3 regions of the Blastococcus brunescens genome follow, and region 3 is predicted to be linked to each of the others. Evidence: riboswitches for the same ligand, from Rfam matches in the RefSeq annotation. Region 3 holds a riboswitch; each other region holds the start of a gene.
The links. A riboswitch is a leader RNA that binds a small molecule or an ion and turns the genes downstream of it on or off. The one in region 3 is predicted to bind cyclic di-AMP.

Region 1 (9,757 bases), 750 kb from region 3:
CGTGCAGCGCTGACACCCGCTCGCGGTACTCCGTCGCGAGGCCCAGCGCGGTCATCCGGCCGATGTCGCCGGCGGAGACGACGTAGCGCTCGTACCCCAGCTCGGCCATCGCCGCCGCCACGTGCTCCGCCATGCCCGCCCCCGAGAGGTCGCGGTCCTGCAGCGGCGCGGCGAACGGGTAGCCCGGCAGCGCCGGGACGACGACGTGCACGTCGGTCAGCAGCGGCAGCACCCGCTCGTAGCGCAGCACCGAGTCGGGCCAGCCGTGCAGCAGGACGACGGCGGGGCGTCCGGGTCCGCGGCGCGCTGGTGCACCACGCGCAGCCCGCCGGCGAGCGCCCACGGCAGGGCGCGGATCCGCTGCTCGTGCTCGCGCCAGTCGTAGTCCTCCGCCCAGGTGGAGACGAGGTCGGCCAGGTAGCCGGGATCGGTGCCGCGCTCCCAGCCGTGGTCGCCGGTCAGCTCGACCGGGCGCCAGGCCCGCAGCCTGGCGCGCAGGTCGTCGAGCACCGCCTGCTCGACCACCGGGGGCGCGGCGTCGTTCGTCGTCATCACGGCATCCCGGCGTGCGGGACGGCGACCTGCGTCGACACCAGCACCGCCTCGCGCACCGGCGCGCGGGTGTGCTCGTAGAAGTCCGGCGCGCAGCACAGCAGCAGCGTCCGGCCGTCGTCCCCACCGAGCGCGCAGGCGAAGACCCCCATGCCCTCCGGCGCGGCGATCTCCTCGACGATCGCGCCGCCTTCGGCCACCCGCAGGACCCGGGAGTTCAGCCCGTCGGCGACCCAGACGTGGCCCTCGGCGTCCAGGGTGCAGCCGTCGGGGGCGACGACGACCTGACCGATGAGCTCCTGGACGGAACCGCCCTCCGGCACGGGCCCGAGTTCTGCCCAGATGCGCCGGTTCGTCAGCGAGCCGTCCGGCGCGACGTCGAACGCGGTGAAGCGGTTGCCCCAGGTCTCGCCGACGATCAGCGTGCCGCCGTCGGGGGTGATCACGGAGCCGTTCGGGAAGCGCAGGTCCTCGGCCACCACGGTCACCGTGCCGTCGGGGTCGACCCGCTTCAGCGAGGCGGAGGCCGGGGCGCCGCCGCCCATGAGGTCGAACCCGAAGTCCCCGACGAAGGCGCGGCCGGAGGAGTCCACGACCATGTCGTTCATCAGGCCGGTGCAGGCGCCGGACAGGTCGGCGTGCGTGGTGACCTCGCCGTCGGACACCCGGAGCAGCCGGTGGTCCTTCATGGAGACGACGAGCAGTGAGCCGTCGGGCAGCCAGCCCAGCCCCGAGGGCTGGTTCTCCACCTCCAGGACGACGGTCTCGCCGCCCTCGGGCGCCACCCGGCTGACGGTGTGCCGGTAGAAGTCCGACGCCCACCAGGCGCCGTCGTGCCACCGCGGGCCCTCGAAGTACGAACCACCCTCCAGCACCGTCCGGAACGCTCGCTCAGCCATGGCCCGGACGCTACGGCCTGCCGCGTGTCAACACGAGGCGAGGTTCTGTGGACAAGCGTCTGACCTGTGGATTCGCGCTGCTGGAGACGCCGATCTCCGGTATTCTTCGTACACGCGTTCGATCGATCAGGAGGTGGTCATGGGCGAGCTGCAATCGGCGCTCGACGCCCTGGCCGCCGAGGACGTGCAGGGTCGGACCCCGCGTCAGAACCTCGACGAGATCGCCGTGCTGCTCGAGGCGCGCAACCGCATCGACGCCCAGTTGACCCGCCGGGTCCGGGCCGCCGAGCTCCAGCAGGCACCGGAGGAGGACGGCCAGAAGTCCATGCGGTCGTGGCTGCGAGGGCACGGCCGGATCACCTCGGCCGCGGCCGGGCAGCTGGTCCGCAACGGCCGGGCGCTGGGGTGTCTGCCCGCGGTGGAGGCCGCCTTCGCCATGGGTGCGGTCACGGCCGATCAGGTCGCCGTGATCGCTCCCGTGGCGAAGGCCGACCGGCAGGCCGCGGCCCTCGAGCAGGGCATCGACCTCGCCGCGGTCGACCGCACCTTCGCCGCCGTCGCCGCAGAGCACCGCGTCGAGGAGCTGTCCCGGCTGGTGCACCACTACCTCGCGCTGCTGGACCCCGACGGGCCGGAGCCCGATCCGACGGACGAGCGGTCGCTGACGCTGTCCACGCTCTCCGACGGCACGGTCGTGCTGCGGGGCCAGCTCGACGCCGTCGGTGGCGAGAAGTTGCTCACGGCACTCGAGGCGATCGTGCAGGCGGACCGGCCGAAGGGTGATCGCCGGACGCGCGCCCAGCAGAACGCCGACGCGCTCGTGCAGCTGGCCGACAACCAGCTGGCCTCGGGCGGCCTTCCGATCCTGCGCACGGTGAAGCCGAACGTCGTCGTCACGATCCGGGACGGCGACCTGGCCGACCGCGGCGCCGGTCGGGCTGCGGCGACCACCGGATTCGGCGGCCTCGTCTCGGCGGAGACGGCGCGGATGCTCGCCTGCGACGGCAGCATCACCCCCGTCCGGATCGACGAGCACGGCATGCCGCTGAACGTGGGCCGCACCAAGCGCGTGGTGCCACCGCACCTGCGCAAGGCCGTCGAGCTGCGTGACCAGACCTGCATCTTCGCCGGCTGCGGAGCCCCGAAGTACTGGTGCGACGTCCACCACCTGATCCACTGGATCTTCGGCGGGGAGACGTCGCTGGAGAACTCAGCTCTCCTGTGCGAACGGCACCATACGAAGGTCCATCACGGGTTCCGGGTCGAGCGGGATCCCGGCGGACGATGGCGGACGTTCCGGCCCGACGGCAGCGAGATCGTCATCGGCGCACCGCTGCTGATCTGAGCCGTACCGCTCACTGAGCGGAGCGCCGCCCCATCGCGAACCTCACGCACGGGTCCGCCGACCGTGCGCGCGGTCGGCGACCCCTGCGTCCCCGGGCACGCGTGGACCGGGGACGCAGGGGAGCAGCGTATGGATCAGACGACGCGTCGGGCGGTGTTGTAGCCCCACATCGAGTCGACCGGCACGACCGCGACCGGGTTGCCGTAGGTGGAGGAGTGCACCATCTGGCCGTTGCCGATGTACATGCCGACGTGGCCGACCGGGTCGTAGAAGAAGATCAGGTCACCGGGCTGCAGGTCGGCCTTGGCGACAGGAACCCCCGCCGTCGACTGTGCGCGCGACGTGCGCGGGATCGATACGCCGGCCGCCTGGTAGGCGGAGTAGGTGAGGCCCGAGCAGTCGTAACCGCCGGGGCCGGTGCCGCCCCACACGTAGGGCTTGCCCTGCTGGGCCAGCGCCGTGTCGACGGCGACCTGTGCGGCGGAGTTCGGCGCCACGACCGGAGCAGCGGCCAGGGCGACCGGCGCCGAGGCCACGGGCGCGGGGCCGCCGGCGTTCGCCGAGGCGGCAACGGGAGTGAGCGCGATGCCCGCGCCCGTGACGAGGGCGAGCGCCGCCCCGCGGAAGGAACGGCGGGTGATCGTGGACGTGCGAGTAGTCGTCATGGACGACGGGTTCTCCTGTTCTCCATCAACCGCCTACCGAGTTAGCTGACGGGTTCGGGCGGGGAGATCGCCCGGCGGAACCGGCGGAACCGGCCTCGCTTCACCCCAGGACTGCGGTGGGTCCCCGGTCCGGCACCGGAGACTCCGGTGCCGGTTCGGCGGTGTCCGGCCGGGTGTCACCGGAGGCGGTGACGAGGGGGCCCCGAACGGACGGCGACGACGCTAGGTCCGTCATCCAGTCGTCACAAAGCGTCCGCCGCGGGCATCGGGAGCTCCGTCGGGACGTGCGGCGAGTGGGTCCGGACAAGCGACTCGCGACGCCACCACCACCGATCCCGCTGCCGGTTCCGGACCGAGCGCGAGCCGCATAAACGGAACGCGATCGCCCGCTTACTTCCGCGCGGCGGCGTGGCGGCACGGAGCGTCCGCGTCCGATCCCGCGAGCCGCTGAGGTGTCGATCGCGCGACGGCGTCGATCGCGCGACGGCGTCGACCGTCGCCACTGCGTTGACCGTCGCGACCGCAGCGTGCTGTCGTGGCGGCGATGACCGATGACGTGATCTACGACGACGGGCGGGTCCGCCTCGACCGCGAGGCGCTGACCCTGCGGCGCTACTACTTCCCGCTCGCCAGGAGCAAGCGCATCCCGTACTCCGACATCCGCGGCATCGAGGTCCGCCCGCTGACCTGGCTCACCGGCAAGGGGCGCCTCTGGGGCTCCGCGCACCCGCGGTACTGGCTGCCGCTGGACCGCGCCCGCCTGCGCAAGGACACCGCGCTGGTGCTTGACGTCGGCGGTCGCGTCCGGCCCGCTTTCACCCCGGACGACCCCGCGCGCGTGGCGGACCTGCTCCGCCGCTGCATCGGCTGAGCCGCCCCGGACGCCGTACCCGGTCAGAGCCGCTCCCGGCCGGATCAGGACCGGCGCCTCACGACGCCGGGACACGTCCCGTCCGACCGTGGTCCTCGCCCGCCGGGAGGGACCCGGCCGGCGTTGGAGGTGGACCCATGACCGCTGAGCCCGTGACCCCGGCTCTGTCGGGACCGATCACTCGAGACGCGCCGAGCGCCCGCCCGGCGCCCATCGGCCGGCGGACCGCAGTCGTGTGCCTGGCCGTCGGAGCCACGCTCAACCTGGCCGAGGCGCTGATCGGCCGCGTCGTCGGCCAGAGCGGCTCGGTCGCCGGCAACCTCGACGCCTGGGCGGCGCGCCCGACGCTCGCCACGGTCGGCCTCGTCGCCGGCACGGTCGCCGTCCCGTTCCTGCTGCTCGGCCTCGTCGCCATGGCGCAGCTGGTCCGCCCGCGGATGCCGCGGCTGGGCACGACCGCCATGGTGCTCGCGTACGTCGGTGGGCTCGGCTTTCTGGGCATCCACGCCGTCTCGATCGTCGACCACGCAGCCGTCGACCAGCCCGACCGCGACGCCATGGTGGCGCTGCTCGAGTCCGCGCAGAGCAGCTCGCTCGCGCTGCTGATCCTCCTGCCCTTCCTGCTGGGGATGGCCGGCTCCGTGCTGCTCACCTCGATCGGCTACCTCCGCACCCGCGTGGTGCCGGTCTGGATCCCCGTCGTCCTGGTGCTGTTCCTGCTGCTCGACTTCGGACCCTTCTCGACCGGTCCGATCGACCCGCACTGGCTGTTCGTCGCCGCGTCCGTCGGCCTGGCCGTCGTGGTGGCCCAGCGGACCGACCAGCAGTGGTGGACCGGGCGTACTCCCGGCGACGCGACCTCCTGACCAGCGGTCCTCCGATCGGTAGCGTCGCGCGCGAGGTGGACGAACCGGTGTTCAGAGAGCGCGCAGCCCAGGGCAGCCGGGCCACCGTGGTGGCCCGGCTCTCCGCCGCGGCCGCGGTGGGATACGCGGCCGTCGGGCTGATCGCGCACATCGCCACCCCGGCGGCCGACCGGGAGAACCTCTTCGGCAGCCCCGAGCCGGTCGTCGGCCCGGCCATGGCGATCGTCGGTGCGGTCCTGCTCGGCCGGGTGCCCGGGCACCGGGTCCTGCAGCTCATGACGGTCATCGGCTGCTTCGCCTGCGTGTTCGCCGGCTCGCTCGGTCTCGCCGTGTACGGCTTCTCCGGCAGCGACGACCCGGCTCCGGTCTTCCGGATCGCCGCCTGGCTGACGCTCTGGACCTGGGTGCCGTCGTTCGTCTCCTTCGCCACCCTGCTCCCGCTCCTCTTCCCGGACGGCCGGCTGCTGTCCCGCCGCTGGCGCCCGGTCGCGATCGCCGCGGTCGGCCTGATCGCCACGATGTCGCTGCTGACCGCGTTCACCGACATCCAGCCGGAGGGGACCCAGCCGGCGAACCCGGTCGCGATCGGTGTCCCTGAGCCGGTCCTGGACGCCGTCCAGACGGTCCTGAACCCGCTGGTACCCGGTCTCGCGCTGCTCGGGCTGGCGAGCCTGATCCTGCGGTTCCGCCGCGCCGACCCGCAGGGCCGCCGGCAGATCGCCTGGGTCGGGTACGCGCTGGCCCTGGCGGTCGTGGCGGCGTTCCTCGCCCCGGCGCCGGTCAACGTGGTGGTCACCGCCGCCGTGCCGGTCGCCATCGGCGTCGCCGTCGTGCGCTACCGGCTGTTCGGCATCGACGTGGTCCTCAACCGCACCCTGGTCGGGACGGCGCTGCTGGCCTCCTCGGCGCTGGTCTACGTCGCCGTCGTCGGCTGGCTCGGCGGCCTCGCCGGTGCCCCGACTCGGTCATCGGCTTCATCGGAGCCGTGGCCGTCGCCGCCGTCTTCCACCCGCTGTACGTGCGCATCCAGCGCGCCGTGGATCGGCTGCTGCACGGCTCGCGCGGCGACCCCTATCGCGTGCTCGGCCACGTCACCGAGGTGCTCCGCGACGCCGCTGCGCCGCGCCAGGCTCTCGCCCGGGCCGTCGCGACGATCGCCGTCGACCTGAAGCTGCCCGCGGTCGCCGTGCAGGTCGACCGGCCCGGCGCCCCGCCGGTCGTCGAGTCGGTGGGGAGCGGGCCCTCGCCGTCCACGCCGTCCCGCTGCACTGGCACGACGCCGTCGTGGGCACGCTGCACGTCGCCCCCGCGCGGGCACCGACCGCCTGGACCCGGTCGACGAGTCGCTGCTGACCGACCTCGCCGCCCAGCTCGCCGCCGTCGGCTTCGCGTTGCGGCTGGCCACCGACCTGGAGCGCTCGCGCGACCGGCTGGTCACCGCACGGGAAGAGGAGCGCCGACGGATCCGCCGCGACCTGCACGACGGCCTCGGCCCGCAGCTCGCCTCGGCGGTCATGGCCCTCGACGTCGCGACGCGCGCGCTCGGGCAGGAGCCGGCCCGGGCCGTGCCCCTGGTGACGACGGCCCGCGACCAGCTCCAGGACGCCGTCGCCGACGTGCGCCGCATCGTGCACGGCCTGCGTCCACCGGCGCTCGACGACCTCGGTCTCCTCGGCGCGCTCCAGGCGACCGGACCCGGCCTGCTGCCCGAGCGCGACGGCGCCCCGCGCATCCGGATCAGCGGCAGCGGACAGCTGTCGGACCTGCCCGCCGCCGTGGAGGTCGCGGCCTACCGGATCACCCAGGAGGCCATGACGAACGCGATCCGGCACGCCTGCGCGGAGCACATCGCCGTGCGGCTGGACGGCGGTCGGGAGGCCGTCGGCATCGAGGTCGTCGACGACGGCCGCGGCTGTGCCGAGGACTCACCGGCCGGGCTGGGCCTCCGGTCGATGCGCGACCGCGCCACGGAGCTCGGCGGCAGCTGCCGCATCTCGCCCGAGCCCGGCGGCGGCACCCGGGTCTCGGCCGTCCTGCCGCTGGGAGGAGATCCGTGACCCGCGTCGTCATCGCCGACGACCACCCCGCCTTCCGGGCGGGGCTGCGCCTGCTGCTGCAGGACAGCGGTCTCGACGTCGTCGCCGAGGCCGCGGACGGTCCGGCAGCCGTCGACGCCGTCGTCGCGCACCGTCCGGACGTCGCCCTGCTGGACCTGCAGATGCCGGGCCTCACCGGGGTCGAGGTGACCAGGCGGCTGCAGGAGGTCGCGCCGGGGACGCGGGTGCTCGTGCTGACCATGATCGAGGCCGACGAGACGGTGCTGGCGGCGATCCGCGCCGGCGCCTGGGGCTACCTGCTCAAGGGGGCCGGGCAGGAGGAGATCGAGCGGGCCGTCCGGTCGGTGGCCGACGGCCAGGTGGTCTACGGGTCGGGCGTCGCCGAGCGGGTGATGGCGCTCTTCGCCGCCCGGTCAGCGGCCGTCGGGCCCTTTCCGCAGCTCTCGGAGCGGGAGCGGGAGGTGCTGTCGTTCGTCGCGGAGGGGCGGGCCAACGCCGAGATCGCCCGCCGGCTGTTCCTGTCGGAGAAGACCGTCCGCAACCACGTGTCCAGCATCTTCACCAAGCTGGGTGTCACCGACCGCGCCTCCGCGGTGGCCCGCGCCCGCGACGCCGGCCTCGGCGGGTAGCCCCGATGGGCTGAGAACGGGCACGCCTGCGGTTGGCCGACCGTTCCCCGGGGCACCGGGGAGTCAGACCGACAACGAGGAGGCGAACATGGCCGGATTGATCCGGAAGCTGATGGTGTCCGGGGTCGCCGCGAAGGTGATCCAGGAAGCCAAGAAGCCGCACAACCAGGCGAAGATCAAGAAGTTCATCTCGGACTTCCAGAACAAGCAGGGCAAGGGCGGCGCCGGCAGGGGCCGCGGCCCCGTCCGCTGACCTGACACCGCGACAGCGCCCCTCCCCGGATCCCGGGTGAGGGGCGCTGTCGCATGACCGGAGTTGGCCCGATGGAGTCATGCCCGGTTGCCGCCCCTTGAGCGGAACCGCCCCGTGCCGGTAGACCAGGAGCGCGGAACGGCGGAGGGGACGGTTGGACGGGCCTTCCCCAGGCGTACCCGCGGGCCTGCCGACGTCTCCCTCCGGTCGCGTGCCGCAGTGGGTGCTCGACGAGGCCGCGGGTGCGCAGCGGCCCCCGATGAGTGGCGGACGTGGTCCCCGGCGGGCCAGGCGCCGCGCCGGCGGTTCCGGCTACGGTCTCTGCTGATCGGTGTCCTCGTCGTCGGGCTGACTCTCGGCGCCGCGATCGTGGCCCGCCCGGCCCTCCTGGATCCCGTTCAGGCACTGACCGGTGGTGGCGCCCATGCCTTCCTCGCTCACCAGTCCGACGGCAGGACACCGGTCGCCTACGACCCGTGCCAGCCGATCCACTACGTCATCCGGCCGGACAACGCGCCCGACGGCGGCGCGGAGCTCGTGCACGAGGCCTTCGCCCGGGTCGCCGACGTCACCGGGCTGACCTTCGTCCACGACGGCGGGGCCGGCGAGCAGGCGTCCAGGACGTGGGACGTCGACCGCTACGACAGGCCGTGGTCGCCCGTCCTGGTGACGTGGGAGACCACCGAGGAGGAGCCCGAGTACCTCACCGACGTCGTCGGGCAGGCCGGCAGCGACTCCCTACCGATCGACGGTGTCCTGATCTACACCACCGGGACCGTGAGCCTGTCGGCTTCGGCCTTCGACAGGATGCTCGCCTCGTCCTGGGGGCCGAGCGCGCCCGGGCCGTCGTGCTCCACGAGATCGGCCACCTCGTGGGCCTCGACCACGTCTCCGACCGGACCCAGTTGATGTACCCGTCGGCCGGCCACACCCTGGACTTCGCATCCGGCGACCTGGCCGGGCTCGCGGCCCTGGGCGACGGAGAGTGCATGACGGACGAGTTCTGACGCCACAGCGCCCCCTACCCGGGGCGGCCCCGTCCTTACCCGGCGTCCCGGCGCAGCAGCGACCAGCCGCCCGAGGCCAGCGCGACCCCCGCCCAGCCGACCAGCAGCGCCGCCGCCTGCGCCGCCGTCATGTCCGGCTCACCGAGCAGCGTCCAGATCGCTCCCGACCCCGGCAGCAGCTCGCCGAGGTCGGCCATCCACTGCACCCCGAACGCCGGCAGCAGGAACGGCAGGACGAGCTGGAGCAGGAAGACCGTCGCCAGCGCCCCGGCCGTGCTGCGCAGCAGCAGGCCCGCACCGACGGCCAGCACACCGCCGGCCAGGAGCACCGCGGCGACCCGGCCGAGGCTGTCGGTCACATCGGCGAAGGTGAGCGTCAGTCCCGGCTCGATCAGCCGGGCGGCGACGTCGGCGACCAGCGCGAGCAGGACGCCGGCCACCGTGGCGGCGACGACCGGCACGGTGACCCGCGCGGCCAGCAGCACACCGCGCCGCGGCGTCCACTGCAGGGTCGGGCCGATCGCCCCGCTGGCGTACTCCTGCGTCACCGCGAGCAGCACCATCACCAGCAACGCGAACTGCCCCAGCAGCACGCCGAACTCTCCGGCCGACG
Region 2 (9,757 bases), 540 kb from region 3:
TTGCCGTCGCGCGCAGTGGGAACGAGCTTCCCGGTCGCGCGGTCCCGCCGCCGCCACCGGTCAATGACTACGGCCATCGGGGGCCCTCCTTGTCCTCCTCGGCTCGGCCGTCCCGGGCGACAGAGCGAGCAATCCAGGTCACAGGCACACGTTCGCCTGCGGGTCCGACACAACACTCGACGTCAAGGCCGCTTTCGCTTGCTCTGATCGCGTTGGGCATGGACCGAGGCATGGACGTCGTCGCGGCGCGCGACGTTCCCGGCGGGACGGAGTGGGGGTCATCGGCCGCGGGAGGGACCGATGCTGGGACGGGGCTCGAACAGCGACGGGGGCTCGGGCCGCGGCCGAGCCACACCCGCAGAGGATCTGGGCGGCGGCGGGGCGGATGCGCGGCGCTGGCGCCGTTTGTCGTCGCGCTCTGCGCACCAGGCGTCGCGTTCGACGGCGAGCCGATCGGCGGGCTGGGCCAGGAGCGCCGGCTCGGAGGTCAGCTGCGACATCCGCGCGCGTGCCCCGGTGAGCTGCTGGCGAGCGGCGGCGATGGCCTGTTCGGTGTCGGCCAGCCGCGCCGCGGGGTCGGGGGTCCAGGCGAGGCGCCCGTAGCGGGCGAGCCGGTCCTCGTGCTGACGGCGGGCGTGGGCCAGCGCGGCCCCGGCGTGCCGGTGGGCCTCCTGGGCGGTGACTGCGGTCGCGCGCAACTGAGCGTGCTCCGGGTGGGTGTGTTCGGCGTGGTGGCGGGCGTAGGAGTCGAAGGCGGTCCACAGCCGCGGTCGGTCGTCGGATCGGTCAGCCAGGCGCGCGATCTGCTGCGGGTCGGTGGGCATGGCCGGCAGGTATGGCCGCCAGGTCTCCGCCCAGTCGACCAGCTGCTCGCCGGCCCGGTGCACCGCCGCCCGTCGAAGCCGGAGCCGGCCGGGACCGTCGAGCACGACCCGTGCGGCGTCGCGGGCGGCGGCACGCCCGGTGTCCCAGCTGCCGAGAAGGGTGTCGCGGATCCGGTCGGTCTCGGCGGCGACGGCCGCGCCGCTGGCGTCGACCCGCGCCGCGGCGTGCCGGGCCTCCATCCCGGTCTGCTCGTACCAGGCTTCCAGCGCGGTGAGCTGGTCGGCGTGTGCGGACTCGAGCGCGACGATCTCGCGCAGCGCGTCCCGGCGCGGCAGGTCACGGGCGAGCCCATCCAGGCAGCACTGCTCGACGGTCCACGCCTCGCGCAGGTCGGCGAGCGCCTGCTCCAGCGGCCGGGGCGTGGCGTAACGGGCGGCCTCGGCGGCGGCCAGCCGGGCGGCGTGCGCCGGACCGAGATCGGCGCGGTCGCGGGCGAAAACGGCGAGCCACTGCTCCCGCGCCTCGGCGGGATCGGCCGCCACGAGGTGAGCGGTGTTGGCGGTGCGGCCGCGGGTCATCCCGACGTAGGCCGCCGCCGCGCCGATGTCCTCACCGACCACCAGGTGCGCGGCGGTCACCGTGTCGCCCTGGGCGCCGTGCGCGGTGGTCGCGTAGGCCAGTTCCACGTGCGCGGTGACGTAGCCAGCGGGCAGCACCCGCGCCCGGGTCACAGGCGGGGTGACACTGCCGGGAACGTCCCCGCCGACAGGCTCGACAGGGGTGGCAACCAGCGCGCCGTTTCGGCCCACGGCGGTGACGGTCCAGGTGTCGCGGTTGGCGACGCCGAGGTCGCGGTCGTTGCGGCGGGTGGCGATCCGGTCGCCGACGCCGATCCGCTCCCCGGCCCCGGTGACCACCGCCGCGACGTCGTCGACCCGGCCCTCGGTGACAAGTCGGTCCCGAATGGCGGCGCCGATTCCGGCCGCCTGCTCACGTGTGCCGACCACCACAGCCACCCGTTCACTCGCGGTGTAGCCGTCGGCCACGCCGGCGGCGAGCGCCTCCCACAGCACCGCCGCGTCGGGGTACAGCCGGATCTGCCCACGGGCGAGCAGCGCGTCGAACACCGTCCCGGGGTTCGTGCCGGCGCGCATCGCCAGCGTCAGGTCGGCGTAGTCGGTGTCCAGGATGGTGCGACCGGTGGCGTCGATGCGGGTGAAGCGGTGCACCCCGAGCAGGGTCAGGTGCTCGGTCGGGTCGACCTGGGCCGCGGCGAGGTCGAGGACACCACCGCGACCGACCGCCGGCAGCTGATGCCGGTCACCGAGCAGGGCGACCTGCACCTGGCACTCGTCGGCGACCGTCAGCAGGGCACGGGCGGTGTCCTGGTCCAGCATGCCCGCCTCGTCCACGACGAGCAGGTCACCGGCCCGCAGCCGCGCCCTCTCCCGGTCCGGCATAGGCGCGGCCGGTGACCAGGTCGGTGTGGCCGAGCGGGAGGCGGCTCCAGGCGCCGTCGCCATTCCACCGGTAGCCGTACTGGTAGGCCAGCCGGGCCGCCGACCCGGCGACCGCGCCGACCTCCGCGGCGGCGACCGTGGCCGCCTTCAGCGTCGGGGTGACGACCACCAGCCGGCGCCCCTGCTCGGCGAGCAGGTTCCTGGTGGCGGCGAGGGTGGTGGTCTTGCCGGCGCCGGCCGCGCCCTCGATCACAACCAGGCGCCGCGGGCCGGCGAGCGCGGCGACCGCCGCGGCCTGTCCGGGATCCAGCCGGGTGGCACCGGCTGCGACGTCGACCGGCGGGATCGGGTCGGTGTCCGGGATGCCGGCCGGGCGGTCGGTGGCGCGGGCGGCGAGGCGGGCGGTGAGGTCGGCCTCGACGGCGAGCACCGGTGGCGAGGTCCAGGCCCGGATGTGCTCGGGCGCGCCGTCGCGGTCCAGCAGCGGCACGCACCGGGACATCGTGCGGGCGGTGAGGTCTTCGGCGAGCTCGATGCGCACCGCCGGGTCGGTGACGATGCCGGCGGCGGCGAGCAGCTGTTCGACCTCCCCGCGTACGTCGGCGGCGTTCCACGCCGAGCGGGCCGCGGCCAGCCGGGCGAGCACCCGCTGCACCACCTGCTCCCGGTCCAGGCCGCCGACCGGCGTGGGTGTCAGGCCGACCGCAACATTCCGGTCGCGGTAGCCCAACGCGGCCAGCTCGGCCAGCCACCGTGCCGTGAGGTCCTCCCCGGCTGCGGCCTCACCTTGTCCGGGCGGCCCGCTGCCCACGCTCGCGCGTCCCAGGAGCGGCGCAACCCCGGGCCGGGGTGCTCGCCGGGATGCGCCGCGGTCCATTCTCGTTCGTAGGTGTCGATGTTCCGGGCGATCTGCGCGGTCCGCGCGCTGAAGGCGCCCACGAAATCCGCCAGCTGCCGTATCTCCCCATCGGCACCCAATACATATCCGTGAGCGGCGAGCGCGGCCCGGAAGTGCAGATCGCAGGCGACCGCGGCGTGCCCGATACCGTTGATCGCAGCGAGGAAATCGCGAATACCGACGGTGTGCAGGCCGCGCCATTTCCCGGCCGCGAACACCCGGGCGTTGATCTGCAGGTGCAGATGCCGGTGCGGATCCCCGGCCCGCGACGTGTAGTGCGCCACCGTCACCGCCTCGGCCACCTCGACCGGCACCTGCACCTGCCCGCCGCGCGGACCGACCCGGGTGGTCGCGTGCTCCCCGAGCCAGCCGATGATCTGCCCGGCCGCCCGTGCCTGGGCCGCGTCATACGCCGTCGCGACGTTCGGATGCAGCGCCGCCGCCAGCGACCACGTCTTCGGGCCGTTGACCACCACCTCGACGAACCGCACCGCATGCCCGTCGCCGCGCAGCTGCCCCCGCGGCTCGCCGGTACCGGGGTCACAGCCGGCCACCCACGTCTCGTAGGCGTCACCGGTCAGCGGCGCCAACTCGCTCACCCGCCCGCCGGCAACGCTGAACCGGCGCGCCACACCGGCACCCTCGGCGAGGTAGTAGTCATCCGTCCGGCCCCGGTCGGCCTCCACGTACTGCCGGGCAGCCGCCGGTGAGCCGGCGTAGATCTTCATCCCGCCATGCATTTTCAACGCCACCCGACAATGACCAACAAGTCACCCCTATAGACGCCGATGGCCCCGCAATGCGGGGCCCGATCTACCTCCGAAGGTAGCATGCGTGCCGTTCTTCAGTGACATTTTGACGTTCATTAGTAACAGTTTGAGTGTTATGGGTCAGGGTTGGGCGTTGCGATAAGTAGGTCAGCTTAGCGATGTCTGATTGGCTTCTCATGGCGGTCGTTGATCGCTTTCACGATGACGACTGGCCGGTTCTCAATGATCCTGGCGTTGCGGTTCGCGATGGCCCGGTTCGTCGTCATTAGCGATTCCTGGGTGACGGTGACGTGGGTGTTGAGCGGCCCGGTGGTCGTCGCTGCTTCCCGGACAGGGGTGTCCCGCCTGTCCTACCCGTGCGGGACTGGTCACCGGGCGGGTCTTACGGGACCGCGGTCGAGGGGCGCTGCGTTGTCCCGCGATGTTCCCTTTGAGGTTCTCTCAAGTGAGACGGTTGAACCGAGAGACGGTCGCCGCCGTCTCTGTGGCTGCTGGCACGCCGCGTCGAGCGCGTGATCCAACGACCAGCGCAGCGAGGCACTGATTTCCGCCGAGACGGACCAGGGGCCATAGCTGCGGCGGAGTGCCTGAGCGTCGGATGGCCCGTCGACAGGGCCCCCTGCCCCACCGAACTCAGGGCAGGGGGCGCTGTCGTCGGTCCCGGGCTCAGCGGACCACGACGGTCAGTCGGTTACCCGGCTGGCAGGAACGCCACGTGTGGGTGGTCCATGTGGTTGGCCGTGGCGGATCCGCGGTCTTCCATCGTCTGCCACGCCCAACCGGTCCACGGACCGGCGATCCGTTGCCGCCAGATCACGTTCTCGACGCCGAGTCGAGCCGCGTTGTCGATCACGTACTGGGCGACGGCGTCTCCCTTGGCCCGGTCGGTGTAGACCATGAAGTCAGCCGCGCGGCCTTGGGTGGGGCTGTGCCCGGGGCGGGTGAGGACGGTGGAGACGCCGAACCGTTCGGCGATTTCTTGGACGGCGGGTCGGACGTGCGGGTCCCACGCCCCGTAGGCGCTCGAGGACGCAGCCGGCCTGGGTGACGGCGCCGGCGTCGGGGCGACGGCAGACCGGTCCGATGCTCGGCTGGCGCGCTCGGGGGCCGCACTCGGCGCGGCGGCCGGGGCCGCGTTCCCGCTGAGGACGAGACGTTGACCGACACGCAGGACGTTCGGGTCCGCGCCGATGACCTCGCGGTTGAGGGCGTGCAGCTGCTGCGCGGTGGTGCCGTGGCGGGCGGCGATCTTGTTGAGCGTGTCTCCCGCGCGCACGGTGTACGCGCCCGAGCCGCTGACCGCTGACGGCGTCGAGCCCGAGCCCGAGCCCGAGCCGCCGATGGTGAGCACCTGACCGATGCGCAGGACGTTCGGGTTGGGCCCGATCGTGTCGCGGTTGTCGGCGTAGATCGTTCGCCACGAGGTGCCGTGGCTGGCCGCGAGCTCGCCGAGGGTGTCGCCGGAGCGGACTGTGTGGTCCCCGGAGTGAGCCTGGGCGGGGGCGATCATTCCAACGGAGACGGCCGCTGCTGCCGCGACGACCACGGCGGGTCGTGCCACGGCCGCCACGACAGGGTTGCGGGTGGGACGGCGGTGCCGTCCCTTGTAGCGCTTGGACATGGGTGGTGAGCCTCTCGCCGCCTACGGAGTTAGCTGTCGGGTTCGGGCGAGAGCTGCCCGGCCGCATTCTGCGGCTTCACCCCAAGGCCGGAAGGCCTGGTCCTACGAGGTGGGTCCCCCGCCCTGCCCGTCGTTTTCGACAGGACCGGTGCGACGGTGGGCAGGTTGGGCGGTGCCGTCATCCGGGTCCACCGCTCGGCGAACCTCAGCACGGTATGCAGACCCCGGACGCAGGCAGCAACCCTGAGCCAGCTTTCCCGGGTTCGCCCGCGAGGATTCACAAAGCGTTACCGGGACCCTGCACCGCGTGTGCTTGTCAGCTCCGGCCGACCGCTTCTTCCGGGGGATAGCCGGTCTGAGAAGTCCCACGTCCGGTTGATGGCGATCAACCCGTAGATGACGCGGCGCCATAGCCGGCGGTCAGCCGTAGGCGGGCCCGGCCCGGGCCGGGCCAGGCCGGCACCTCCGATCACGATGTGCACGACGTTGTGGAAGCCGTTGATCTCGAATCCACGTCAGGCGGTCGTTGGTGGCGTGGGTAAAGAAATCGTCGAAACCGGGCGATGAAGACGCCGACGAACCCGACCAGCAGGTAGACAACGCCGACGGCCAGGCCAGCGTCTGCGGCCCGCGGAAGGATCCTCGAGCGGGACGCTGCTCAGGTTGGTCACCGGCCGGTCGTGCGTGGTGATGTGGTCGTGGCCGCGCCGCGCCGCGGTGCGTTGCGGCGACGCCGTTCTGGCGCCACCTGCACCGGCCAGCCCGACCGGGGGCGCGCGGCCTCCGGACACCGGTGTGGTGATGCGGTCCGCCTTCGCCAGACTGTCGGAATGATGTCCGAGGAGCCGGTCTTCGCCCGCGACGCGGCGACGGCGGCGTATTACGACCAGCGCGCTGAGGAGTACGACGAGTGGTACACCGGGCAGGGCCGCTTCGCCGAACGGGACCGGCCCGGTTGGGGCGCCGAAGTGGAGGCGGTGGTGACCCTGGTCCAAGCGCTGCCGGCGGTCCGCACCCTGGACGTCGCCTGCGGCAGCGGCTTCCTCACCCGCCACCTGACCGGCTTCGTGGTCGGATTGGATCAGAGCCTGGCGATGGTGGCCCTGCCCAGTCCCGCCTGCCGGGTGGACGCGCTCTCACAGGTGACGCGCTGGACATGCCCTTCGCCGACGGCGCATTCGACAGGGTGCTGACCGGCCACTTCTACGGGCACCTGCCCATCGGTGAGCGAGGAGCCTTCCTCGCCGAGGTCCGGCGTGTGGCCGGTGAGCTGGTGGTCATTGACTCCGCCCTGCGTCCAGGAATCGACGCCGAGCAGTGGCAGGCGCGGACGTTGAACGACGGCTCCCGGCACCGGGTGTTCAAGCGCTACCTCGGCGCTGAGGAACTGGCCGACGAGATCGACGGAGAAGTGCTGTTCGCGGGCAGCTGGTTCGTCGCCGCCCGCAGCCGCTGAGCACTCTGAAGCGGCCAGGCGCCCAAACCGCCTCCAGGCAGCGCTGTCCGGCAGTCACTCAGGGCGCCGCGGTTGCCTCGGTAGCCGAACCGGCCACAGCTGTGGCCAGCTCGATGAGCGGCCAAGGCCGCGCCGCAAGGGGATCCTCTGCGGGACGTCCTTGTTGGTCCGTCCACCTGCCCGAATGTTGCCGTAGCGGGTTCGTCCAGCGGGACGTCGCAGAAGGCCACCTACTGCGAGCCGCTGATCCGGCAACTGGCAGCCATCGGGCGGCGTGATCCAAGTCGTGTGGACGCTGGGAGGCGCGGCTCTCGGTTGGTATCAAGACGTGGCTGCAAGGCACCCACCGAGGCGTGTCCAAGGAGCACCTGCAGCACACACCGGCGGTGAGTCCGGTGGCGTGCAGAAGGGCCCGCCGCAGATGTGCATGACGAAGAGGCACCGTAGCGGCGGCTCACGGAGCGTCGGCGGAACTACCCTGAGGCGATGGCCACGGACGCCCCCATTGGCAGACCGTCAGTCACGAGCACCGGGACTCCGAGTGCCCGCACAATCACCGACGGCGCGACGCCAACGACAAGGGGGTCATCTGCCTTCGGTGCGGCCAGGCTGTCGAGCCGACACCGACCTACGCTCTCAGGCTCGAAGCCGCTAGGCGGCAGCGGCCGAACCGCGACCGGCGCGGACGTAAGCGGCGGTGAGCGATCCTCTACGGGTGTCGCGAAGTCGACTGTGATCGCGTCGTGCTGTCCGACCGCCGGCATCGGTGCCTACGTTGGGTCGATAGCGATCAACAGCATGCTCTTGCGCCCTCGGGCGGGCGGAAGTAGGCATCCCCGGCCTTGGGCCGCGGGAGCTGCTGCTGCGGCATCGGTGTTGCTCGCGGGCTGCGGGACCAGCGATAGCGAGGCTGAAACCAGCAGCCTGGGCAGTGCTGCAGCGCTCATTGCTTGCTCTGACCACGCCTTCTGGGGGCCGTGGCGAGCACAAGTCAGGAGGCCGACGGCGTGCTCGTGACCTTCGACATCGAGGAGTGGGTTCACCCCATCTCAGGCCCGTCGCAGATCACGCTTGTGGCCGATGACCCGGCCCAGCAGGTGGGAGCTCCGGAATGGACGCTCTCCGAACGAGTCTTCGTTCTTGACGGCAGAGACTCGCCGCTCGACAGGTACGCAGCAGAAGAGGCGGAAACCATCATCACGGCATGGGACGAGTCGAAGTCCACGCCCTCCTGTCCAGATCAGTATTGACAGTCGGACCCACCACACCTTCCGTCTACGGCTGCAGGAAACGGTTACGTCTCGGGGCTCGCCCGGCGGTCGATACCGAGCGTGGCGACGAGGTCCTCGTGGAGTTCGAACCAGACCCGGTGGCAGGAGTCGACGTCGGTGCGGTCCACCCAGCCCGTCTCACCTGACCGAGCGCGCGTCAGTGCGGCGCTGAAGCGGCTGTCGTAGCCGCCGAACCGGGTGAGGATGAGGGCAAGTCGCTCGACCAGTGGAGCGAGGTCCTCGTTGACGGCTTCGAGGACTGCCAGGACGTCGTCGTCCCAGGCGGGGTCAGTGTGGTCGTTGGGCGACAGTCGGTTGCCGGGGGCGGGTCTGAGCTGCCAGTCGGTACAGGCCTGCAGCACACGACCGTTCAGCGGCAGGAACGCGTCGTGGGCGTCGCGGACCTGTTCCGCCCGGCCGGTACGGGCGAGCTCGGCCGCCAGCTGGCGCTCGCTCTCGCGGCGGCCACGGTCGGTCAGGGACCAGCCAGCCGTGCCGGCGAAGGCGGTGTGGGTGACCCACCCGTTCGCCTCGGCGTCGAGCAAATGCTCGCCGGTCTGGGCATGGTCGAGCTCGAACCGCCGGGCGACCGCGGCGGTGTCAGCGAAGCCGAGGACGCGGACAGCGTGGATCGCCAGCAGCTCAGCGGGCGAGGCCTGGGTCACGACTCGGGGTCCTGCCGCGCCGCCAGGCGGGTGTGGTGCTGCTGACAGGCCTGCGGCGACCTGAACCCCATGGCCGACGCGATCTGCGACCAGGTCAACCCCGCTGCTCGGGCGGTGAACAGCAGCCCGGCCCGAGCTGGTCGACCTCGGCGCGGGCGGCAGGCACCAGCGCCAGAGCGCGCAGCAGGTCCTCGGGCTGCAGGTCTGCGGAGCGCCACAGGGCGAACTGCAGGAGGTCGACCGCCGCCGGCGGGACCGACGCCGGCCGCCACGGACGCTCGGTCACCGCCCCCGCGGCGAGCTCGGACAGACGCGTCTGAGCCTGCTGCTCACGCGCCGCCTGCCCCTGATCGTCGAACGATGCGGGCTGAGGCGAGCCGTCATGGTTGCCGACCATGGCCCGAGAGTGCAGGATCAACGAATAGTTGTCAACGATACGTTGAAGGAGAATTAGGGTGCTCATCCCGCTGCGGGACGCCGAGGCCGCGACCTGCGGCGGCAAGGCGGCCGGACTCGGGGCGATGTTGCGCGCCGGCCTTCCGGTGCCCGACGGGTTCGTGGTGCCGTTCGCCGTCTACCTCGCGGTCGCCCATGAGCTCGCACAGCGCGATCCGCTCCGCGGTGGCCTGGCGTTCACGGCTGAGCTGTTGCGGGACCGGTCCCTTCCTCGCCCCCTGCTCGAGGCCTTGGGCCTGGCGCTCGGCCGGCTCGGTGCCCCTGCGGTAGCGGTGCGGTCCTCGGCGACGGGTGAGGACTCCAGGCAGGCGTCCGCGGCGGGGCAGTACGAGACG
Region 3 (9,757 bases):
ACGCCGTCGATGGGCTCCAGCAGCTCCTTGAGCATGACGACGTCGCCGGCGCGCTCGAAGTCCCGCGCCTCGACGACGTTCATCGCCTCGTTGAGCATGACCTCCTGGCCGGGGCGCAGGGTCTCGACCTCGATGTTCGGCGAGACGGAGACGCGCAGCTTCCGGCCGCCGGTGAAGACGTCGACGGTGCCGTCCTCGAACCGGTTCAAGAAGATGCCGTAGCCCGACGGGGGCTGGCCCAGCCGGTCGACCTCCTCCTTGAGCGAGACCAGTTGCTCGCGGGCGTCGCGCAGAGTGCCGGCCAGCTTGTCGTTGCGCTCGGAGAGGAAGGCCGCGCGGCCCTCCGCCTCGGCGATGCGCTCCTCGAGCAGCCGCACCTGCCGGGGGCTGTCGGCCACCTTGCGCCTGAGGAGCCCGATCTCCTCCTCGAGGTAGGAGATCTGGCTGAGCAGTGCCGCGACGTCACGTTCACGCCGCGCTCGAATCTCGTCGGGACCCAGACTCATCGCGCACCTCCACAGGCATCCGAGGGAGCCACGACGCAAATCTATACACGCGCCCCGACATTGCGCCGTGGGCTCGCGGGCACCGAGGCCTGCCCGTCACACGAACCCCGTGGCCTCGTCCGGAGGCCCGCCCGAGCCTGCGAGGGGTGAGAGGACGGGGTCCTTCGTCAGTGCTTCTGGGCGCGCCGCTGCCGCATGGGCGCCACGGCTCCCTCCGCCAGCCGCCGTGCGGTGACGAGGAACGCCGTGTGGGCGACCATGCGGTGCTCCGGGCGGACGGCGAGGCCGACGGCGTGCCAGGGCCGCAGCAGCGACTCCCACGCGTGCGGCTCGGTCCAGACGCCCTGGGCGCGCAGCGCCTCCACGTAGGTCGACAGCTGGGTCGTGGTGGCCACGTACCCGACCAGCACTCCCCGGGCCGCAGCGCCGCCGCGACCGTCGGCAGGACGGCCCAGGGCTCGAGCATGTCGAGGACGACGCGGTCGACGACCTCCGCGGCGGGGTGCTCGGCCAGGTCGCCCAGGCGCAGCGACCAGTTCTGCGGCACCTCGCCGAAGAACGCGCCGACGTTGCCGCGGGCGACGTCGGCGAAGTCCTCGCGGCGCTCGTAGCTGGTGACCGAGCCCCCGGAACCGACGGCCCGCAGCAGCGAGCAGGTGAGCGCTCCGGAACCGGCGCCGGCCTCGAGCACCCGCATGCCCGGTCCGACATCGCCGAAGCCGACGATCTGGGCGGCGTCCTTGGGGTAGATGACCTGGGCGCCGCGGGGCATCGAGAGCACGAAGTCGGCGAGCAGCGGCCGGAACGCCAGGTAGCCGGTGTTCGCGGTGGACATGACCACCGAGCCCTCGGGAGCGCCGATCAGGTGGTCGTGCTCGATCGCCCCGCGATGGGTGTGGAACTGCTTGCCGCGCTCCAGGACGACGGTGTGCAGCCGGCCCTTCGGATCGGTGAGCTGCACCCGGTCACCGGCCACGAACGATCCCGCCACCGGCTCGGTCTCGGGGGCGACGGCTCCAGGGCGACGGTCTCGGGGGCGACGGCCTCGGCGGCGTCGTGCTGCGTGTCCACGGGCGGCCAGCCTACGGACGGCGCGGATGTGACCCGAGGTACGGCTGCGGCGCGGTCGGTCGGAAATGTCGGTGGGCCGACCTAGCCTCGGACCCATGACGGCGATCCTGCATCCGGACCTGGCTCCCGCGACGCCCGCGGAGAGCGCTCCCGACGCGGCCACCGCGCCCCGCCGTCCCTCGCTGTCGCCCAGCCGCGCGGCCGATTTCAAGACCTGCCCCTGCTCTACCGCTTCCGCACGATCGACCGCCTGCCCGAGCGCAAGAGCCTCGCTGCCGTCCGCGGCACGCTGGTGCACTCGGTCCTCGAGAAGCTGTACGACCTCCCGCCGGCCGGCCGCACGGTCGCCGCCGCGCAGGAGCTCGTGGTGCCGGCCTGGGCCGAGCTGCGGGACGAGCCAGGCATCGCCGAGCTTTTCCGGACGGTGCAGGACGACGGCGCGGAGACCGACCCGAACGCCCCCGAGTCCGTGGAGGCGTGGTTGGCGTCGGCCGGGAAGCTGGTCGAGAGGTACTTCGCCCTGGAGGACCCGACCCGCATCCAGCCGGACGGGCGCGAGCAGCTGGTCGAGGTGACCCTCCCCGACGGGCTGCTGCTGCGCGGCTTCGTGGATCGGGTCGACGTCGCGCCGAGCGGCGCCATCCGCGTCGTGGACTACAAGACCGGGTCGATGCCGCGCGAGGCGTTCGAGGCCAAGGCCCTGTTCCAGATGAAGTTCTACGCGCTGGTGCTGTGGCGCACCCGTGGCGTGGTGGCTGCCCAGCTCAAGCTCATCTACCTCGGCGACGGTGACACGCTCACCTACGCTCCGGACGAGGCGGAGCTGGTCCGGTTCGAGCGGACGCTGCAGGCCATCTGGGCCGCGATCGAGCGCGCCGTCGCCACCGGCGACTTCCGCCCCAACAAGACCCGGCTCTGCGGCTGGTGCGACCACCAGGCGGTCTGCCCGGAGTGGGGCGGCACTCCCCCGCCCTTCCCCGCGGAGGCGGCAGCCGCCGCCGGCTGGCAGACCCTGCTGCCCGTCGTCGAGCGCGACTGACCGGGGGCCGCACTCGGCCGCCACGGCGCGCCTCGACCGCACGGAACGGCGGGGCCACCTCGGCGCCCGTAGGGCGCCGACCTGGTCCCGGCACGCAGGGAGCCGAGCCAGGCGAGCAGCTGCTCCCGCTCGTCGTCGATCGGCCGCGGCCGCAGGCTGTCGGGGACCTCCGGCACATCCGCAGGCTGAACAGCCCGGTCAGGCCGGGACGCCCGCCGGCTGCCGTGCGGCCAGGACGCCGGCGAGATCCTCGAGGCCGATGCCTCCGAGCCCCTTCCGGAGCGTCAGGCCGGGCGCGGGCGCCAGTGCCTGCAGGGTCGGCACACCGAGGACGGCCGCACCTGCGGCGAGCCCCGCGGCCACGCCAGACTCCGAGTCCTCGATCACCACGCACGCCTCCGGCCCGACGCCCAGGGCGCTCATCGCCTGCCGGTAGGGCGCGGGGTCGGGCTTGCGCGCCGGGACCTCGTCGCCGCAGACGGTGACGTCGAACGGATCGGCCCCCAGGTCGGCGCGGATCGTCGAGAGGACGATGTCGGCCAGCCGGCGGGGCGTGGTGGTGACCAGCGCCGTGCGGAGCCCGGCGGCCCGGACCTCGGTGAGCAGCTCGCGCGCGCCGGGGCACCAGGAGATGCCGGTCGCGAGGAGCTGGGCCGTTCGGTACTCGACCCAGCGGGCGTCGTCCAGGAGCTCTTCCTCCGTGCGCACCAGCCCCAGGTCGGCGTGCAGGATGGCCATCGACCGGCGCATCGTGGAGCCGACCGTCGCCGCGCGGGCGCTCTCGGACATCCGCCCGCCGAGGCTCGCGGCGAGCTCGAACATCGCCTCGCCCCAGTACTGCTCGGTCTCGACCAGCGTGCCGTCCATGTCGAACAGGACGGCGCGCAGGTCGGCCCGGCCGGGTTGCGGGTCGCTCATCCCCGGTAGTTCACGTGCGGGTGGTCCATGTGGTTGGCCGTGGCACTGCCTCGGTTCTCCATCGTCTTCCAGCCACCACCGGGCGAGCTGAGCATGCGCTGCTGCCAGATGATGTAGTCGACGCCGAGCTCGTCCCAGTGGGCGACGTGGTACGCCACGATCGCGTCACCGAGAGCCGCGTTCGAGCCGACCATGTAGTCCACCGCCAACCCGGACGGGTGCCCACCCGGGTCGGCGGCACTGGCGCGGGTGCCGCCGAGCGTGATGCCCGCGGCGCCGGGCACGTTGGAGACCACCGCGTTGGCGGCGGCCTGCGCGACGGGCCGGATCGGCCCCGCGCTGTTGTTGATCTTCGCGATCACGCTGGCGGTCACGGACGCTGCCGCAGCGGCGGGTGAGGGCCGGCAGCGGCTGCCGTCTCCGCTGCCGCGGCGGCCTCCGCGGCGGCAGCGGCGGCGGCCTCGGCGGCGGCCTGTGCGGCGGCGGCCTCGGCCGCGACGCGAGCCTCCTCCGCGGCCTTCGCCGCGGCGGCGGCCTCCTCGGCCTGCGCCTGGGACGCGGCGGCCGCGGCCTGCTCGGCGTCGCGCTCCGATCTGCTGGCGGCCAACTGGCCCAGCAGTTCGGAGTCCTCCGGGGCGGGGGCCTCGACGCCCGCGCCGTCGATGCCCAGGGCGTCGGCGACGACGACGGACGCCGACTGGGTCTCCGCGGTGGCGGGAGCCGGCGCGCCCGCGACGAGGTCGAAGGTGGCCAGGACGCAGACGGTGGCGATGCCGAGGAGTAGGCCACCCGGGACCCCGGCGCGGCCAGGCGGTGACGGCGGTCCCGACGGTTCGGCCGGTCGTCGGTGCCGGTGGTGTCGTCAGTGGGCTGTGCGGTGAACAGGTTCAGGGGCGCCACAGGGGGCGTCTCTCCGTTTCTTCCTCAGCCGCCTACCGAGTTAGCTGACGGGTTCGGGCCGGAAGTTGCCCTACCTGCGGCGTACGCGCGCAGGATTCACCCCAGTGGAACCATGGGTCCCCGGTCTGATCGCGGCACGGGGCCGCGCGCAGTTCGGCGGTGTCCGGCGGGGTCCTCGGTCGAGGAGCGGGGCCCGGCGAACAGATAACGAAAGTACTACGAAACCGTGACGACCGATACGTGACGAAGAACAGATCTCCGTTCCCGGTGTAGGGCCCCGCTCTACTCGTCCTCCGTGCGGTAGCCGAGATTCGGCGACAGCCACTTCTCCGCCTCGTCGACGGTCCAGCCCTTGCGGCGCGCGTAGTCCTCGACCTGGTCGCGGCCGACCCGGCCCAGCACGAAGTAGCGCGACTCGGGGTGGGAGAAGTACAGCCCGCTCACGGCGGCACCCGGCCACATGGCCATGCTCTCGGTCAGCTGGATGCCGGTGGCTGCCTCGACGTCCAGCAGCTGCCAGATCGTCTGCTTCTCGGTGTGCTCGGGGCACGCCGGGTAGCCCGGGGCAGGCCTGATGCCGTGGTACTTCTCGGCGATCAGCCCGTCGGCGTCGAGGTGCTCGTCCGGGGCGTACGCCCAGAACTCCTTCCGCACCCGCTCGTGCAGCCGCTCGGCGAAGGCCTCGGCCAGCCGGTCGGCGAGCGACTCCAGCAGGATCGCGCTGTAGTCGTCGTTCGCCTTCTTGAACGCCATCACCCGCTCCATGGACCCCAGGCCGGCGGTCACCGCGAAGGCCCCGACGTAGTCGCGCAGCCCGGTGACCTTCGGCGCGACGAAGTCGGCCAGCGACTTGCGCGGCGAGCCGTCGCGACCCTCGGTCTGCTGCCGGAGCTGGTGCAGCGTGGTCCGGACGGCGGAGCGCGACTCGTCGGTGTAGACCTCGACGTCGTCGCCGTCGACCTGGTTGGCCGGGAACAACCCGAAGACGCCGCTGGCGGTGAGCCACTTCTCGCCGATGATCTGGTCGAGCATCACCTGCGCGTCCTCGAAGAGCCGGCGGGCCGCCTCTCCGGACACCGGGTTGTGCAGGATGTCGGGGAACCGGCCCCGCATCTCCCAGGCGTTGAAGAACGGCTGCCAGTCGATGTACGCGCGGAGCTCGTCGAGCGGGTAGTCGGCGAAGGTCCGGACGAACTGGGTCGCCGTGTGGTGGACGTGGTCGCAGGCCGGGCCGGAACAGACGTCCAACGCCTGCTGCAGCAGCATCCGCGGCCGCGGCGGGGAGTAGCTGCTCCAGTCGATCGGGGCGCCGCGGCGCGGGCGGCGGCGATCGGCAGCATCGTCCGGCTGTCCTGACGCGCGGCATGCCGCTCGCGCAGCGCCTCGTACTCGGCCGCGGTCTCGGCCAGCAGCTTCGGCCGCTGCTCGTCCGACAGCAGCGCCGCCACCACGGGCACCGACCGCGAGGCGTCCTTCACCCAGACGACCGGCCCGTGGTACTTCTGCGCGATCTTGACGGCCGTGTGCGCGCGGGAGGTCGTCGCACCGCCGATGAGCAGCGGGACGTCGAAGCCCTGCCGCTCCATCTCCGTGGCGAGGGTGACCATCTCGTCCAGCGACGGCGTGATCAGCCCCGAGAGGCCGATGATGTCGGCGCCTTCGTGCTTGGCCGCGTCCAGGATCTTCTGGGGCGGCACCATCACGCCGAGGTCGACGACGTCGTAGTTGTTGCACTGGAGGACGACGCCGACGATGTTCTTGCCGATGTCGTGGACGTCGCCCTTCGCCGTCGCCATGACGACCTTGCCGTTGGTGCGCTCGGCGTCTCCGGGCTGCTTCTCCGCCTCGATGAACGGGATCAGGTAGGCGACGGCCTTCTTCATCACGCGCGCCGACTTCACCACCTGGGGCAGGAACATCTTCCCCGCGCCGAACAGGTCGCCGACGACGTTCATGCCGTCCATCAGCGGGCCCTCGATGACCTCGATCGGCCGGCCGCCGCGCGCGCTGATCTCCGCCCGCAGTTCCTCGGTGTCGTCCTCGACGAAGGCGTCGATGCCCTTCACCAGCGCATGGGTGATCCGCTCCCCACCGGCAGCGACCGCCACTCCTCGGTGGCGACCTCCTTGACCGAGCCGTCGCCGGCGAAGTCGCCGGCGATCTCCAGGAGGCGCTCGGTGCTGTCGGGACGGCGGTTGAGGACCACGTCCTCGATGCGTTCCCGCAGCAGTTCGGGAACCTCGCTGTAGACCTCGAGCTGGCCGGCGTTGACGATCGCCATGTCCAGTCCGGCCGCGATCGCGTGGTAGAGGAAGACCGAGTGGATGGCCTCCCGCACGGGGTTGTTGCCGCGGAAGGAGAACGAGACGTTGGAGACGCCACCGGAGACCAGTGCACCGGGAAGGTTCTGCTTGATCCAGCGGGTGGTCTCGATGAAGTCCAGGCCGTAGTTGGCGTGCTCCTCGATGCCGGTGGCGACGGCGAAGATGTTCGGGTCGAAGATGACGTCCTCGACCGGGAACCCGACCTGGTCGACGAGGATGTCGTAGGCACGCCGGCAGATCTGCGTACGCCGTTCGAAGTTGTCACCCTGGCCGTCCTCGTCGAAGGCCATGACCACGATCGCGGCGCCGTACTTGCGGCACAGCCGCGCGTGGTGGACGAACTTCTCCTCGCCCTCCTTCAGGGAGATCGAGTTGACGATCGCCTTGCCCTGGATGTTCTTGAGCCCGGCCTCCATGACCTCCCACTTGGAGGAGTCGACCATGGTGGGCACGCGGCAGATGTCGGGCTCGCTCGCGATCAGCTTGGTGAAGCGGTCCATCGCGGCGACGCCGTCGATCATCCCCTCGTCCATGTTGATGTCGATGACCTGCGCGCCGGCCTCGACCTGTTGCCGCGCCACCGCCAGCGCCGCCGGGTAGTCACCGGCCTTGATGAGGTTGCGGAAGCGGGCCGATCCGGTGATGTTCGTGCGCTCGCCGACGTTGACGAAGAGGCTGTCCTCGGTGACCGTCACCGGCTCGAGGCCGGAGAGCCGCAGGGCCGGGGCAGGCTCGACGGGGACCCGGGGCTTGCCGCCCTCGACGACCCCGGCGATCGCCGCGATGTGCGCGGGGTCGTGCCGCAGCAGCCCCCGACGAGGTTGACGAAGCCGCTGTCGGCGAACTCCGCGAGGACGGCGGCGGTCTCCTCGGGGACTCGTCGTACTCGCCGAACGCATTCGGCAGCCCGGCGTTCGGGTAGCAGGAGACGAACGTGTCGGCGATGCGGGACAGCTCCGCGATGTAGGGCCGCATCTCCTTGGCACCGAGTGCGCAGTTGAGGCCGACCAGCAGCGGGTTCACGTGTCGCACGGAGTGCCAGAAGGCTTCGGTGACCTGCCCGGACAGCGTGCGGCCCGAGGCGTCGGTGATCGTGCCGGAGATCATCACCGGCCAACGGCGTCCCCGCTCCTCGAACAGCGTCTCCAGGGCGAAGATCGCCGCCTTGGCGTTGAGCGTGTCGAAGATGGTCTCGATGAGCAGCACGTCCGAGCCGCCGTCGACGAGCCCGTTGGCCTGCTCGAGATAGGCCTCGACCAGCTCGTCGAAGCTGACGTTGCGGGCGCCCGGGTCGTTGACGTCGGGCGAGATGGACGCCGTCCGGCTGGTCGGGCCGATCGCCCCGACGACGAAGCGCGGCTTCTCCGAGTACGCGCGGTCATCGCGTCGCACTCCTGCCGGGCCAGGCGTGCGGAGGCGACGTTCAGCTCGTAGGCGAGCTCCTGCATGCCGTAGTCGGACAGCGAGATCGTCGTCGCGTTGAACGTGTTGGTCTCGATCAGGTCCGCGCCGGCCTCGAGGTACTCCCGGTGGATCTCGGTGATGATCTCTGGCGCGGTGAGGCTGAGCAGGTCGTTGTTGCCCTGCACCTCGGTGGGCCAGTCGGCGAAGCGCTCGCCGCGGTAGCCGGCCTCGTCGGGCCGGTCTCGCTGGATCGCGGTACCCATGGCGCCGTCGAGGACGAGGATCCGCTCCTCGAGCAGGGCGGTGAGCTCGGCGGTGGCGTCCGGGCGGAGAGTGGGTGATTCGGACACAGGCGATCCCCAGTGGTGCTCTGCTGTGGGTGTGCGGGCTTCGATGCTCCGGCACCCCCGGCGGGCTGGCCCAGGCTTGGGCGCTCCCGATGTCACCCCCATCCTCTCATCTCCTCCACCGAGCGTCCCGGCTTCACGCGGACGGGTCGCAGAAGCGGGCGGGTCGACCGGATCGACGTAGGCTCGCAGGGGTGACCGATCCCCAGTCCGCAGCTGACGACCTGCCCCGGCTGACCGACCCTCTGGTCGTAGTGGCCTTCGAGGGCTGGAACGACGCCGGGGACGCCGCGACCGGAGCGGTCGAGCACCTCGAGCTGATCTGGGACGCCAAGCCCCTCGCCGCGCTGGACCCCGAGGACTACTACGACTTCCAGGTGAACCGACCGACCGTGTCGCTGATCGGCGGCGTGAGCCGTCGCATCGAGTGGCCGACGACGCGCATCTCGGTGGCCCGGCCGCCGGGCAGCGAGCGCGACGTCGTCCTCATCCGCGGCATCGAGCCCAACATGCGCTGGCGCGGCTTCTGCGACGAGCTGCTCGCGGTCCTGTCGGAGCTGGACGTGTCGATCGTCGTCGCGCTGGGTGCGCTGCTGGCCGACACCCCGCACACCCGGCCCACGCCGGTCACCGGCTCGGCGTACGACGCCGAGTCCGCGCGCGCCTACGGCCTGGACGCCTCCCGCTACGAGGGACCCACCGGCATCCTCGGCGTGTTCCAGGACGCCTGCGTGCAGGCGGGGCTGCCGGCGATCAGCTTCTGGGCCGCGGTGCCGCACTACGTCTCGCAGCCGCCGTCGCCGCGCGCCACCGTCGCGCTCCTGCAGCGGGTCGAGGAGGTTCTCGAGATCACCGTGCCGCTGGGTGCGCTGCCGCAGCAGGCCGACGACTGGGTCAAGACCGTCGACGAGATGGCCAACGAGGACGACGAGGTCGTGGAGTACGTCCGATCGCTCGAGGAACGGGCCGCCGAGGTCGACCTCTCGCAGGCCAGCGGCGACACCATCGCCAAGGAGTTCGAGCGCTACCTGCGCCGCCGGGGCTCCGGAGGGTAGGCGGCGCGCGTCCGGGGGTAACTGACCCTGTCGCGCCGAGTGGGCCCCGGAGGGGTTCGCGCAGGCGCGACGCAGCGGCTCGTCCCATCAGGGGGACGGCACCTGGCCGCGGTGCGATCCGGAGGATCGCGATGTCATCGCGGTGGGATCCAGAGGATCGCGAAGCAATGGCGTCATCTGCGACGTCGCGTCG

Region 1: another riboswitch for cyclic di-AMP. It lies ahead of U6N30_RS19230 (C40 family peptidase); the one in region 3 lies ahead of U6N30_RS14140 (hypothetical protein).
Region 2: another riboswitch for cyclic di-AMP. It lies ahead of U6N30_RS10510 (LysM peptidoglycan-binding domain-containing protein); the one in region 3 lies ahead of U6N30_RS14140 (hypothetical protein).

Annotation. Positions count from the first base shown of each region.
Region 1 is NZ_CP141261.1:2,869,868-2,879,624, reverse strand. It holds gene U6N30_RS19250 (alpha/beta hydrolase) at 1-250, opposite strand, end outside; gene U6N30_RS19245 (epoxide hydrolase N-terminal domain-containing protein) at 217-552, opposite strand; gene U6N30_RS19240 (SMP-30/gluconolactonase/LRE family protein) at 552-1,451, opposite strand; gene U6N30_RS19235 (HNH endonuclease signature motif containing protein) at 1,591-2,796, shown strand; gene U6N30_RS19230 (C40 family peptidase) at 2,931-3,461, opposite strand; cyclic di-AMP (ydaO/yuaA leader) riboswitch at 3,477-3,632, opposite strand; gene U6N30_RS19225 (PH domain-containing protein) at 4,006-4,332, shown strand; gene U6N30_RS19220 (hypothetical protein) at 4,566-5,198, shown strand; gene U6N30_RS19215 (hypothetical protein) at 5,246-6,367, shown strand; gene U6N30_RS19210 (sensor histidine kinase) at 6,590-7,255, shown strand; gene U6N30_RS19205 (response regulator transcription factor) at 7,252-7,884, shown strand; gene U6N30_RS19200 (hypothetical protein) at 7,973-8,137, shown strand; gene U6N30_RS19195 (hypothetical protein) at 8,507-9,046, shown strand; gene U6N30_RS34210 (matrixin family metalloprotease) at 8,986-9,144, shown strand; gene U6N30_RS19190 (hypothetical protein) at 9,180-9,737, opposite strand; gene U6N30_RS19185 (hypothetical protein) at 9,707-9,757, opposite strand, start outside.
Region 2 is NZ_CP141261.1:1,578,545-1,588,301, reverse strand. It holds gene U6N30_RS10525 (AAA family ATPase) at 279-2,348, opposite strand; gene U6N30_RS10520 (AAA family ATPase) at 2,248-3,015, opposite strand; gene U6N30_RS10515 (relaxase domain-containing protein) at 2,979-3,911, opposite strand; gene U6N30_RS10510 (LysM peptidoglycan-binding domain-containing protein) at 4,645-5,574, opposite strand; cyclic di-AMP (ydaO/yuaA leader) riboswitch at 5,581-5,735, opposite strand; gene U6N30_RS10505 (class I SAM-dependent methyltransferase) at 6,273-6,767, shown strand; gene U6N30_RS10500 (class I SAM-dependent methyltransferase) at 6,731-7,030, shown strand; gene U6N30_RS10495 (hypothetical protein) at 8,044-8,280, shown strand; gene U6N30_RS10490 (hypothetical protein) at 8,325-8,966, opposite strand; gene U6N30_RS10485 (hypothetical protein) at 9,061-9,252, opposite strand; gene U6N30_RS10480 (PEP/pyruvate-binding domain-containing protein) at 9,422-9,757, shown strand, end outside.
Region 3 is NZ_CP141261.1:2,119,046-2,128,802, forward strand. It holds partial or broken gene U6N30_RS14110 (proteasome ATPase) at 1-506, opposite strand, end outside; gene U6N30_RS14115 (hypothetical protein) at 674-901, opposite strand; partial or broken gene U6N30_RS14120 (tRNA (adenine-N1)-methyltransferase) at 985-1,674, opposite strand; gene U6N30_RS14125 (RecB family exonuclease) at 1,828-2,616, shown strand; gene U6N30_RS14130 (HAD family hydrolase) at 2,815-3,534, opposite strand; gene U6N30_RS14135 (VldE C-terminal domain-containing protein) at 3,531-3,908, opposite strand; gene U6N30_RS14140 (hypothetical protein) at 3,905-4,141, opposite strand; cyclic di-AMP (ydaO/yuaA leader) riboswitch at 4,449-4,603, opposite strand; gene U6N30_RS14145 (vitamin B12 dependent-methionine synthase activation domain-containing protein) at 4,717-5,547, opposite strand; gene U6N30_RS14150 (B12-binding domain-containing protein) at 5,466-6,542, opposite strand; gene U6N30_RS14155 (dihydropteroate synthase) at 6,497-7,453, opposite strand; partial or broken gene U6N30_RS14165 (homocysteine S-methyltransferase family protein) at 7,450-8,150, opposite strand; partial or broken gene U6N30_RS14170 (homocysteine S-methyltransferase family protein) at 8,159-8,614, opposite strand; gene U6N30_RS14175 (PAC2 family protein) at 8,704-9,564, shown strand; gene U6N30_RS14180 (deoxyguanosinetriphosphate triphosphohydrolase family protein) at 9,652-9,757, opposite strand, start outside.